3 regions of the Haloechinothrix salitolerans genome follow, and region 2 is predicted to be linked to each of the others. Evidence: riboswitches for the same ligand, from Rfam matches in the RefSeq annotation. Region 2 holds a riboswitch; each other region holds the start of a gene.
What was found. Region 2 has a riboswitch for cobalamin ahead of cobN (cobaltochelatase subunit CobN). Riboswitches for the same ligand answer to the same signal wherever they lie in the genome.
Positions count from the first base shown of each region.

Region 1: linked by a shared signal. The riboswitch ahead of metE (5-methyltetrahydropteroyltriglutamate--homocysteine S-methyltransferase) and the one ahead of cobN (cobaltochelatase subunit CobN) in region 2 are both predicted to bind cobalamin.
Region 3: linked by a shared signal. The riboswitch ahead of ACFQGD_RS06620 (FecCD family ABC transporter permease) and the one ahead of cobN (cobaltochelatase subunit CobN) in region 2 are both predicted to bind cobalamin.

Region 1 covers NZ_JBHSXX010000001.1:3,493,974-3,498,248, reverse strand. The annotation lists gene ACFQGD_RS16635 (ABC transporter ATP-binding protein) at 1-734, shown strand, start outside; gene ACFQGD_RS16630 (hypothetical protein) at 736-918, opposite strand; gene ACFQGD_RS16625 (TetR/AcrR family transcriptional regulator) at 1,015-1,575, shown strand; cobalamin riboswitch at 1,807-2,050, shown strand; gene metE (5-methyltetrahydropteroyltriglutamate--homocysteine S-methyltransferase) at 2,192-4,275, shown strand, end outside.
Region 2 covers NZ_JBHSXX010000001.1:2,458,606-2,462,880, reverse strand. The annotation lists gene ACFQGD_RS11585 (ABC transporter ATP-binding protein) at 1-662, shown strand, start outside; gene ACFQGD_RS11580 (ABC transporter permease) at 659-1,510, shown strand; gene ACFQGD_RS11575 (helix-turn-helix transcriptional regulator) at 1,542-1,790, shown strand; cobalamin riboswitch at 1,785-1,905, shown strand; gene cobN (cobaltochelatase subunit CobN) at 1,943-4,275, shown strand, end outside.
Region 3 covers NZ_JBHSXX010000001.1:1,412,941-1,417,215, forward strand. The annotation lists gene ACFQGD_RS06610 (propionyl-CoA synthetase) at 1-1,246, shown strand, start outside; gene ACFQGD_RS06615 (pirin family protein) at 1,379-2,368, shown strand; cobalamin riboswitch at 2,469-2,652, shown strand; gene ACFQGD_RS06620 (FecCD family ABC transporter permease) at 2,771-3,838, shown strand; gene ACFQGD_RS06625 (ABC transporter ATP-binding protein) at 3,835-4,275, shown strand, end outside.

The sequences.
Region 1 (4,275 bases), 1.0 Mb from region 2:
TGATCGCGATGTCGCACTTGGCGGACCGCTACCCGCACGAGCTGTCCGGCGGCGAGCAACAGCGGGTCGCGCTCACCCGCGCGCTCGCGCCCCGGCCCGAGCTGCTGCTGCTCGACGAGCCGTTCTCCAACCTAGACCGGCACCTGCGCACGCAGGTTCGGGCGGACACCTTGGAGCTGCTGCGCAAGACCGGCACGCCCGCCGTGTTCGTCACCCACGACCAGGCCGAAGCGCTCGCCGTTGGCGACCGCGTCGCGGTGATGCGCGCGGGCCGCATCGAACAGCTCGGCGCACCCGAGCCGGTGTTCCACACGCCGACCAACCGGTTCGTGGCGACGTTCATGGGCGACGCGGACTTCCTGCCCGCGACGTTGGCAGGCGACACGCTCGTGACCGAAGCCGGGTCGGTGCAGGCGCCGGAGGACGTCGTCGGTCGGGTGGATGCCCTGGAGGTCATGGTGCGCCCGCACGAGGTGGTGCTGCGGCCCGCCGACGATGGCACTGACGGTGCCGCCCGCGTCATCGACACGGAGTTTCAGGGTGGGTTCATCCTGCACACGGTGCGGCTGGACTCCGGGCGGCAGTTGCGGTCACTGCAACCGCACACCACCCACTACCCCATCGGCACCCGGCTGCACGCGGAGCTGTCCTACGGCCACCCGCCCGCCGTGCTGCCGAACCACGACGCGGCCGCTACCAACGGCCACCACCGGGAACCCGCGCGGCCGCGGTAGATCACCGAGCGGCCGTGCGCAGAATGGCGTCGGCGGAGCGGTCGACGTCCTCGGCCGTGGTGGCATAGTTCGACACCCGAGACGCGCAGTAGACGTCGCCCGCGCCACGTCGTCGGGCGGCGCGACCGCTCGATCCGGCAGGCCCCTCCGCGTCCGTGCTCTTGCCGCGACGTAGGTCGCCCAAGCCGGCCCCGCCTTGCGGCGCTCTAGGGGTTATGTCATAGTAGATATTTGGTCACTGAATGTCGCGGGGATGCCGCAACACACGAGGGGATGGACGATGAAGCGCCTACCGGGACGGACGCGGCAACGTATGGTCGACAGCGCCGTGACGCTGCTGCGAGAACGTGGCGCGTCCGGCGTCAGCATCGACGCCGTCCTCGCGCACAGCGGCGCGCCGCGCGGGTCGGTGTACCACCACTTCCCCCACGGCCGGAACGAAATGGTGCTCAGCGCGGTGCGGCAGGCGGGCAACGAGATCGGCAGGCACATCCGGCCCACCGCCGGTGAGCCGCACGTTGTGCTCGACGGCTTCGTCGACTACTGGCGACGCACGCTGACCGAAAGCAGCTTCCAGGCCGGGTGCCCCGTCGTCGCGCTCGCCGTCGACAACCGGGGCGACCTACCCGAAGCCGCCGACGCCGTCCGCGAGATCTTCTGGGCGTGGCAGGAGAAACTGCGCGAGCTGTTGATCGCTGCCGGACTCCCCTCCGAGCGCTCGAAGCGGCTGGCGAAGGTCGCGGTCGCGGCGATCGAGGGCGCGGTCGTGCTCTGCCGCGCGGAACGCAGCACCGAGCCGCTGGACGTCGTCGTTGAGGAACTGACACCGCTCTTCCAGTGACCCGGGCGGCCAGGGTGGCTTCGCCAAGGATATCGCGCGATTCGCGCCGGATTCGCGACTATCTGTCGGTTTCTCGCGACCGTATACCTGGCGAAACCGCGGTGTGACGTGGCTCTCGCGACGACGTCTTCCGCTGGAAAGGACGACGTCAGGCACGCGACGGCGACGGCGCGCATTCCTCCGATGGGCGTCCACATCCCGAACACACTTGCCGTGCCGCGCATGATCACTACGGTGGGTGGTGCTGGTGGTTCGTTCACCCACGTCGCGTGAACGTGGTGAACGAGGTAAGAGGGAACCCGGTGCGAATCCGGGACTGCCCCGCAGCGGTGTGCGGGAACGAACGCCGTGCCCGGTCCCGACCGGGACCGCACTGGACCGACACGGTCTGGGAAGCGACGGCTAGTAGACACGCCTGGCCCCGAGCCAGGACACGCCCGCGAGTCCGAAGACCTGCCACCGGTACGCGCACCGCCGGTGCGCGTGGTCCGAGGTCTCGCGGGAGGACCTTGCGGACGATCAGCCTCCGCGGCGCGCGCCGCCCGTACCGTGCTGGTCGCACGTGCCCCTCCCCTGGCCTCGGTGCCATTGCCGTCGAGCTCGCGAGGAGAGAGCGTTGACCAGCACGATTGGATCGACAGTCCTTGGCTACCCCCGGATAGGCCCGAACCGGGAACTCAAGCGCGCCCTGGAGCGGTACTGGGCGTCGCGCGGCAGCGAGGCGGAGCTGCGCGCGGTGGCGCGGGAGCTACGCGCCGACACCTGGCGTTCGCTTGCCGCCGCAGGCCTGGATTCGGTGCCAGGCAACACGTTCTCGTTCTACGACCACGTGCTGGACACGGCGGTCATGGTCGACGCCGTGCCGAGGCGATTCACCGATCTCGGCCTGAACCCGCTGGACACCTACTTCGCGATGGCGCGGGGCGTGGCGTCGACGTCTCCGCTGGAGATGACGAAGTGGTTCGACACGAACTACCACTACTTGGTTCCTGAGATCGGTCCGAGCACCCAGTTCTCGCTGGCTGACCGCACACCGGTCGAGCAGTATCGCGAGGCGGCCGAGCTTGGCGTGACGACCCGACCGGTGCTCGTCGGCCCGTTGACGTTCCTACTGCTGTCCAAACCGGACGACGATGCGCCGGCGTCGTTCCTACCGCTTGACAAGCTCGGCGACCTGCTCGAGGTCTACGCCGAGTTGCTGCGGCAGCTGCGCCGCGCGGGGGCGGAATGGGTGCAGCTCGATGAACCCGCCTTCGCCGCGGACCGCTCACAGGACGAACTGGACGCGCTCCGCGAGGCGTACCACGCGCTGGGTGAGCTGACCGACCGGCCGAACCTGCTGGTGGCGGGCTACTTCGGCAATCTCGGCGACGCGCTGCCGGTAGTGGCGTCCTCGCCGGTGGAGGCGCTCGGCGTCGATCTGGTCGCCGCGCCGTCCACAGTGGATACCCTGTCGATGTGCCGAAGCCTGCGGGACAAGACGCTGGTCGCCGGGCTGGTCGACGGCCGCAATATTTGGCGTACCGACCTCGACCAGGCGTTGACGACGGCGGCCACACTGCTCGGCCTCGCCGACGAGGTGGCGGTGAGCACGTCGTGTTCGCTACTACACGTGCCCTACGACGTCGAGGTGGAAACGCGGCTGGACCCGCGCGTCAAGTCGTGGCTTGCGTTCGCCGCGCAGAAAGTCCACGAAGTCGTGGTGCTCGGCCGTGCGCTGCGAGAAGGCCGTGACGTCGTGGCGACCGAGCTGGCAGAGGCGCGGGAGGCAGTCGCGGACCGCGCCACCGCCGAGGGCGTGCGCGATGACCGGGTGCACGCGCGGCTGGCATCCCTACGCCCAGAGCACACCCGTCGCGGAGACTACGCGGCGCGGCAGCGGGCGCAGCAGCAGTCGCTGCGCCTGCCCCCGTTGCCGACGACCACCATCGGCTCGTTCCCGCAAACCACCGACGTCCGCAAGGCACGTGCCGCACTTCGCACGGGTGAACTCGATCCAACGACGTACACCGACCGGATGCGGAGCGAGATCGAGCGAGTCATCCGGTTACAGGAACGGATCGGGCTCGATGTGCTGGTGCACGGCGAGCCGGAGCGCAACGACATGGTGCAGTACTTCGCCGAGCAGCTCACCGGATTCGCCGCGACCGACCATGGGTGGGTGCAGTCGTACGGCTCGCGGTGCGTGCGGCCGCCGATCCTCTACGGCGACGTCGCACGGCCAGAACCGATCACCGTGGAGTGGGCGCGGTTCGCGCAGCAGCTCACCGACAAGCCGGTCAAGGGCATGCTCACCGGGCCGGTGACGATCCTGGCGTGGTCGTTCGTTCGCGACGACCAGCCGATGGCGGACACGGCACGACAGGTGGCACTAGCGATCCGCGACGAGACGCGCGACCTGGAAGCGGAAGGCATTCGGGTGGTGCAGGTCGACGAACCGGCGCTGCGAGAGCTGCTGCCGTTGCGGTCGCAACGACGCAAGGCGTACCTCGATTGGGCGGTGGAGGCGTTCCGGCTGGCGACGTCCGGAGTGGCGGATTCGACGCAGATCCACACCCATCTGTGCTACTCCGAGTTCGGCGACGTCATTGACGCGATCGTGGCACTGGACGCCGATGTCACCAGCATCGAGGCGGCGCGCTCCCGCATGGAGGTGCTGGATGATCTCAACGCCGTCGGCTTCGACCGGGGCGTCGGGCC
Region 2 (4,275 bases):
GGCGAGTCCGCGAGTTGCTCCGGCACCTGGGGGCGTACTACGCGCCGTACTCGACCGAGCGGACTAGGCGGCCATGGGACGTCGACGAACTGGTCGCGGCGGTCGGGCTGAGCGAACACGCGGACGCCAAGATCATGCGGCTTTCCGGTGGGCAACGACGAAGGCTAGACGTCGCCATCGGCATCGTCGGGTGTCCCGAGGTGCTGTTCCTCGACGAGCCGACCGCGGGCTTCGACCCGCACGCCAGGCGGGAGTTCCACGACCTGGTGCACCGGCTCGCCGATGAGGACACCACGATCCTGCTGACCACCCACGACCTGGACGAGGCGGAGAAGCTGGCCGACCGGATCATCGTGCTGGCGGGCGGCCGGATCATCGCCGACGGCTCCGCCGACGAACTGTCACGCCGCATGTCCACCGACGCCGAGGTGCGCTGGACCCGCGACGGAGAGCGGTTCGTGCACGCCACGCAGGACGCCACGGCTTTCGTCAGGGACCTCCTCGTCCGGCACGACAGCGGGATCAGCGACCTCGAAGTGCGCCGCGCCAGTCTCGAGGAGACCTACATGAAGCTCGTCCAGCGCGTCGAGTCCGGACTCGGTGACGAGGAGGCGGTGCGGGCCTTCCTCCGCGAGACAGCCAACCAGGAGGTGACCCGATGACCCCGACATCCGCCGCCGCCCGCGCCGGGATGCGCCGTGGTCTGATCGAGACCAGGCAGACGCTGACCAACGGCCAAGACCTGTTCAACATGCTGTTCTTCCCGATCGTGACGTTGATCGTGATGTTCTTCATGCGGGACTCGACGCTGCCGGGGACGACGTTCTCACTCGGCTCGGCGGCGATGCCCGGCGTGCTGGGGATGCAGGTCGCGTTCGCCGGGTTCATCGGGGTCGCCGCGGTGCTCATGGTCGAGCGGGAGGACGGCACCCTGCTCCGCGCCAAAGCCGTGCCGAACGGAATGCTCGGGTACCTGGTCGGCAAGATCGTCGGCGGCGCCGTCGGCGGGCTCATCGGCGTCTTGATCATCCTGGTGCCCGGCCTGCTGCTGTTCGACGGTCTCACCGTAGACGGCATCGGCGCCTGGCTGACGCTGCTGGCGGTGCTGCTCCTCGGGCTGGTGGCCACGATGCCGCTGGGCGCGGTCGTCGGGGCGCTGTCGGACAATCCGCGCAATCTTGGCCTGGTGTTCCTGCCCATGGTCGGACTGATCGCCATCTCCGGGATCTTCTACCCGATTACCGCGCTACCGGGGTGGCTGAGCGCCATCGGCCAGGTCTTCCCGGTGTACTGGCTCGGGCTGGGCATGCGGTCGGCGCTGCTGCCGGACGCCGCCGTCGTCGCCGAGATCGGAGACTCCTGGCGGCACGCGGAGATGATCGGCGTACTCGGGGCGTGGTCCGCGGCCGGGCTGGTTGTCGCGCCGATCCTGCTCCGCAGAATGGCCCGCAGGGAATCCGGTGCGAACATGACCGCGCGGCGAGACCGGGCGCTGCAGCGCGTCCAGTGACAGGCGTCCAGTGACAGGCAAGGAGAGTCGGATGGCCGAGGCGATCTACAACCGGATCGCGATGCTGCGCGCCGAGCGCGGCATCTCCCGGCGGCAGCTCGCCGAGGCCCTCGGCGTGCACTACCAAACGGTCGGCTACCTGGAACGCGGCGAGTACAGCCCCAGCCTGCATCTGGCCCTGCGGATCGCGCGGTATTTCGAGGTGCCAGTCGAGGTGGTGTTCTCCACTGAGCCGTTCCCCCGCATCGGCAGTGCGGAGGGCTCGCGGCTGACCGGGTAGATTACCCAGGACGACCACGCGTCGGTGGCGGAGGAACCCGGTGGAAGTCCGGGGCTGTCCCGCAACTGTGAGCCGTACTACGGCGAGCCAGACACTCCGCCCGACGTGATCCCGACAAGCCGGGGCGAGGACCCCGGAGAGGAGCTTTCGAATTGATCCTGCTGCTGTCGACATCCGACACCGATCTGCTGTCGGCCCGCGCGAGCGGCGCGGACTACCGCCTCGCCAACCCCGCCCGCATCGAGCTGGACGAGCTGCCCGCGCTGATGGACGGCGCCGAAGTGATCGTCGTCCGCATCCTCGGTAGCGAGCGAGCCTGGAAGGAAGGCCTCGACATCGTGCGCGCGGCCGAGGTGCCGGTAATCGTCCTCGGCGGCGAGCAGGCACCCGACGCCGAGCTGATGAAGCTCTCGCACGTGCCCGCCGGGATCGCGACTCAGGCGCACCTCTACCTCGCCCAGGGCGGGCCGGACAACCTGACGCAGCTGCACCGGTTCCTGTCCGACACGCTGCTGCTCACCGGACACGGCTTCGAGCCGCCCGCCGAGCAGCCCAACTGGGGCCACCTGGACCGCGAGGCAGCCAACACCGAAGGCCCGACGATCGCGATCCTTTACTACCGCGCGCACCACTTCGCGGGCAACACCGCGTTCGTCGAGACGCTGTGCCGTGCCATCGAGGACGCGGGCGGACGTCCAATGCCGATCTACTGCGCCACGCTGCGCAACCGCGCCCCTGAGATGGTCGACGAGTTGCGCAAGGCCGACGTGCTGCTGGTCACGGTGCTAGCCGCGGGCGGCACCAAGCCGTCGGCCGCGCAGGCCGGTGGCGACGACGAGTCATGGGACATCGCCGAGCTGGCAGACCTCGACATCCCCACGCTCCAGGCGCTGTGCCTAACGAGCGACCGTGACAGCTGGTGGGAGAACGACGAGGGTCTGTCGCCGCTGGACGCGGGCACACAGGTCGCGGTGCCGGAATTCGACGGCCGGATCATCACCGTGCCGTTCTCGTTCAAGGAAACCGACGACGACGGCCTGCCCCGCTACGTACCCGACGCCGAACGCGCCAGCCGGGTCGCCGGAATCGCGCTCGGCCACGCGCGGCTGCGCTACACGCCGCCCGCCGAGCGCAAGGTCGCGCTGGTGCTCTCGGCGTACCCGACGAAGCACTCCCGCGTCGGCAACGCCGTTGGCCTGGACACCCCCGCCAGCGCGGTCAAGCTGCTGAGCATGTTGCGGGAGCGCGGCTACGACCTCGGCCCCGATCCGATCCCCGGCGTGGACGACGCGGACGGCGATGCGTTCATCCACGCGCTGATCGAAGCCGGTGGCCAAGACCCGGAGTGGCTGTCCGAGGAGAAGCTGGCGGGGAACCCGATCCGCGTGCCCGCCGCGCAGTACCGCGAGTGGTACGCCACGCTGCCCGAGGACCTGCGGGACGACGTGGAGCAGCACTGGGGTCCGCCGCCCGGTGAGCTGTTCGTGGACCACTCGCGCAACGACGACGGCGACATCGTGCTCGCCTCGCTGCAAGCGGGCAACGTGCTGATCATGATTCAGCCGCCGCGCGGGTTCGGCGAGAACCCGGTTGCGATCTACCACAACCCGGACCTGCCACCCTCGCATCACTATCTGGCGGCGTACCGCTGGCTGGAGCACTCGTTCGGCGCACACGCCGTCGTCCATCTGGGTAAGCACGGCTCGCTGGAGTGGCTGCCGGGCAAGACCGCCGCGCTGTCGGCGTCCTGCGCGCCGGATGCCGTGCTGGGCAACCTGCCGGTGATCTACCCGTTCCTGATCAACGACCCGGGCGAGGGCGCGCAGGCCAAGCGCCGGATGCACGCCACGATCATCGACCACCTGATCCCGCCGATGGCGCGCGCCGAGAGCTACGGCGACATGGCGCGGCTGGAACAGTTGCTGGACGAGTACGCCAACATCTCGGCGATGGACCCGGCGAAGCTGCCCGCGATCCGGCAGCAGATCTGGACGTTGATCCAAGCGGCCAAGCTGGATCACGACCTCGGCGTCGACGAGCGTCCGCACGACGCGGAATTCGATGACTTCCTGCTGCACGTCGACGGCTGGCTGTGTGAGGTCAAGGACGCCCAGATCCGCGATGGCCTGCACATCCTCGGCGACGCGCCGACAGGAGAGGCACGGGTCAACCTGGTGCTGGCGATGCTGCGGGCGCAGCAGATGTGGGGCGGCAAGGCCGACGCGCTGCCGGGCCTGCGCACCGCTCTCGGGCTGACCGAGGGTGGCGACGCCCCGGCTGCCAAGGTGGATGAGATCGAGCAGCAGGCGCACGCGCTGGTCGCGGCCATGGAAGAGCGTGGCTGGGACCCGGCCGCCGCGGCCGAGGTCGCCGCCGGGCATCCCGCCGATGTCGAGCGGGTGCTGCACTTCGCCGCTACCGAGGTCGTGCCCCGGCTGGCGGATACCACGAACGAGACCGACGCGGTGCTGCACGCCCTGGATGG
Region 3 (4,275 bases), 1.0 Mb from region 2:
CTGGCACGACCTCGTCGCGAGCGCGAGCCCCGTCGACCCGGTGCCGGTCGCGGCGACCGACCCGCTCTACATCCTCTACACCTCAGGCACCACCGGGAAGCCGAAAGGTGTCGTGCGCGACACCGGTGGGCACGCGGTCGCGCTGGCCTGGTCGATGCGCAACATCTACGACGTCGCGCCCGGCGAGGTCTGGTGGACGGCGTCCGACGTCGGCTGGGTCGTCGGGCACTCCTACATCGTCTACGGGCCGCTGCTGATCGGCGCGACCACCGTGCTCTACGAGGGCAAACCGGTCGGCACGCCGGACGCGGGCGCGTTCTGGCGGGTGCTCTCCGAACACCGCGCGAAGGCGTTGTTCACCGCGCCGACCGCGTTGCGTGCCATCAAGAAGGTGGATCCGAAGGCGACCGAGGTCGCCAAGTACGACCTGCCGGCGTTCCAGACGCTGTTTCTCGCTGGCGAACGGCTCGACCCGGAGACGTACCACTGGGCGCACGACGTCCTCGGCGTCCCGGTGATCGACCACTGGTGGCAGACCGAGACCGGCTGGCCGATCGCGGCGAACCCGCGCGGACTGGAGACGTTGCCGGTCAAGCCAGGATCGGCGACCGTGCCGATGCCCGGCTACGACGTCCAGATCCTCGACCAGCGGGGCAACCAGTTGCCAGCGGGGCAGGAGGGTGCCATCGCGATCAAGCTCCCGTTGCCGCCGGGCACGCTGCCCACGTTGTGGGGCGACGACGACCGCTACGTCGAGTCGTACCTGTCCCGCTACGAGGGCTACTACCTCACCGGCGACTCCGGCTACCTCGACGAAGACGGCTACCTGTTCGTCATGGGCCGGACGGACGACGTCATCAACGTCGCTGGTCACCGGCTATCCACCGGGTCCATCGAGGCCGCGCTCGCCAGCCACCCGGCCGTCGCGGAGTGCGCGGTGATCGGCGTGCACGACGCGCTCAAGGGCCAGGTGCCGCGCGGGTTCGTGGTGCTCAAGTCCGGTGTGGACGTCGAGGAGAGCACGTTGCGCGACGAGCTGGTCGCCGCGGTGCGCCGCGACATCGGGCCGGTGGCGGCGTTCAGGGACGTCTCGATCGTCGATGCGCTACCCAAGACCCGCTCCGGCAAGATCCTGCGCAAGACGATGCGCGGTATCGCCGACGGCAGGGACGAGCCGGTGCCGTCGACGATCGAGGACGTCGGCGTGTTGGACAGTCTCCGCTCGGTGCTGCGCGCCGAAAGCTGAGGCGACTCGCGTTGAGTCCGCCAGGGCGCTAGGGACGGCGCCAGGCCGCACCTTGAGTGGCGGATCGGTGCGAATCGGTCATGATGGGGGCGCGATGGAAGCCGATAACGCGGCAGGGGGCCGGGCGCCGAGATGAGCAACATCGAGACCGATCCGATCGAGACCCGCTGCAGGGCGCGGGCGGAGCGGGTCGAGCCACAGCACCCGGCGGTCGAGATCGTCACATCGCGGGAGGTGCCGCTCGGCGGTCCCCGTGCGATGCGGGTACGCCGCACGTTGCCCCAGCGCGCCAGGTCGCTCATCGGTGCGTGGTGTTTCGTCGATCACTATGGGCCCGAGGACGTGCGTAACGTCGGCGGCATGGTGGTGCCACCCCATCCGCATACCGGATTGCAGACGGTGAGCTGGCTGTTCTCCGGCGAGATCGAGCACAGGGACAGCTCAGGTGCGCGGGCGCTGGTCGAGCCGGGTGAGCTGAACTTGATGACCGGCGGCTATGGCATCTGCCACTCCGAGGTGTCGACGGCGGCGACGTCGGTACTGCACGGGGTGCAGCTCTGGGTGGCGCTGCCGGACGCGCACCGGGACGCGGACCGCGACTTCCAGCACCACGTGCCCGACGTCGTCCATCATGATGGCGCGGACGTCCGTGTCTTCCTCGGCTCCATGGCGGGGACCTCCTCGCCGGTGTCGACGTTCACGCCACTGCTCGGCGCGGAGATCACGCTCGCGCCGGAATCCGTCGTCGAGCTGGACGTCGATCCGAGCTTCGAGCACGGCGTGCTGGTGGACCGGGGGCCGGTCCGCGTCAGCGAGACCTCCATCGCGCCAGCCCAGCTGGGTTACGTGGGCGTCGGCGCCGCCTGTCTGCGACTTGCCAACCCCTCACCGGAGCAGGCGCGGGTGGTGCTGCTCGGCGGGGAACCGTTCGAGGAAGACATCGTCATGTGGTGGAACTTCGTCGGCCGGAGCCACGACGAGATCGTGCGGTTTCGGGCGGCGTGGCAGCAGGAGTCGGAGCGGTTCGGGCAGGTAGAGGGCTACGTCGGCGAGCCGATGCGGCTGCCCGCGCCGCCGCTGCCGAAGGTCCGGCTCCGCCCGCGACGTCGTCCGGGACGCTGACTCGGCGGCCGTGACGCGCGGGATGGTGACGCCCGAGCCAACGACGCACACGGGTGTCGGTCACGCCACACCCGGCCCGCCCGGCGAGGCGATACCCGCTACGATCCGACGTCGAGCCAGTCGCATCCGATAGCGGATGCAGGGGAATCCGGTGCGACTCCGGAACTGACGCGCAGCGGTGAGGGCGACGGGCGAGGCGACACGCCACTGGATCAGCGGGTCTGGGAAGGTGCCTCGTCCGGGTGAACCCGAGTCCGAAGACCTGCTGGCTCGCCGAGCCGATCCGAGCTTCGCGTACAAGCTCCCGAGCGCAAAGGTCGTAACGCATGAACCGTCACCGAGGCACCACCGCCGAGCCGCCCTGTCGCCCGCCTGTCCTGCCGCCGCTGGACGGGGCAGGCCGTGCACACGTTTGAGGACGTCCCGCGGCGCAAGTCCGCGCGACGGCTGCCAGCGCCGGTCGTCGTCCCCGTCCTGCTGGTGCTGCTCGCCGCGAGCGCGATCGCGTCGGTCGGGTTCGGCGCGGAGCCGCTGGCGTGGTCCGTCGTCATCGACGCGCTGGCCAATCGGCTGACCGACGGCACCGGCGACGCGACGTACGACATCATCGTGTGGGACATCCGGGTGCCCCGAACACTGCTGGCGATCGTCGTCGGCGCTGGTCTCGCGGTCGCCGGAGTCGGCATCCAGACACTCGTGCGCAACCCACTCGCGGACCCGTACCTGCTCGGCGTGTCTGCGGGAGCCAGCGTCGGTGCGACGGCCGTGATCACGTTCGGCGTGCTGGCGGCGGCCGGGTTGTGGGCGCTGTCCGTCGGCGCGCTGCTCGGCGCACTGGGTGCCGCGCTGCTGGTGTTCGGCGTCGCCATGGCTCAGGGTGGGCTCACCCCGCTACGGCTGGTGTTGATCGGCACGGTGCTCTCCGCCGCGTTCTCCGCGATCGCCAGCTTTCTCGTGTTCCGCAGCGACAACCCGCAGGCCGCGCAGTCGGTGTTGTTCTGGCTGCTCGGCAGCCTCTCCGGTGCGGCGTGGAACCAGCTGCCGCTGGTCGCGGGCGCGGTCGTCGTCATCGGCGCGGTGCTCGTCGCGGGCAGCGGCTGGCTGGACGCGCTCGCCACGAGCCCGGACACCGCCGCCGCGCTGGGCGTACCGGTCCGCGCGCTACGTGGCGGCCTGTTCGTGCTGCTCGCCACGCTGGTCGGCGTGCTGGTCGCCGTCGCGGGCAGCATCGGGTTCGTCGGCCTCGTCCTCCCGCACATCAGCCGGATGCTGGTCGGCGTCCGACATCGAGCCGTGCTGCCGGTGGCCGCGCTGTCGGGTGCGGTGTTCCTGATTTGGGTGGACATCGCCGCACGCGTCGCGGTGCGTCCCACTGAGATCCCGCTCAGCGTCGTCACCGGGCTGATCGGCGCGCCGGTGTTTCTGGTGCTGATGGGCCGCAGGCACTACCGATTCGGAGCCGACCAATGACCGCGCCAGCAGAGACCCAGCCGATCCAGGCCACCGACGACCACCTCACCGTGTCGGGCCTCGCCTGCGCTGCGGGCAAGCGTGTCGTGCTGCGCGACGTCGACTTCGCGGTGCGACGCGGCGAGCTGCTGGCGCTGGTCGGCCCGAACGGCTCGGGCAAGTCGACGTTGCTGCGCGCGCTCGGCGGGGTCCGCAAGCCCGTCGCGGGCGATGTGTTGCTGGACGACGTCCCGCTTGGCCAGTTGTCCGCCAGGCGTCGCGCGCGGGCGATCACGCTGGTCGGGCAGGAGGAAGCGCTGCCTGCGGACCTCGTCGTTGGCGAGATGGTCGCGCTGGGCCGCACGCCGCACCGCCCGCCGTGGGCAGGGGGCGACGCGGCCGAACGCGCCGCCGTGTTGGCCGCGCTCGACCAGGTCGGCCTCGCTTACGCCGTCGAC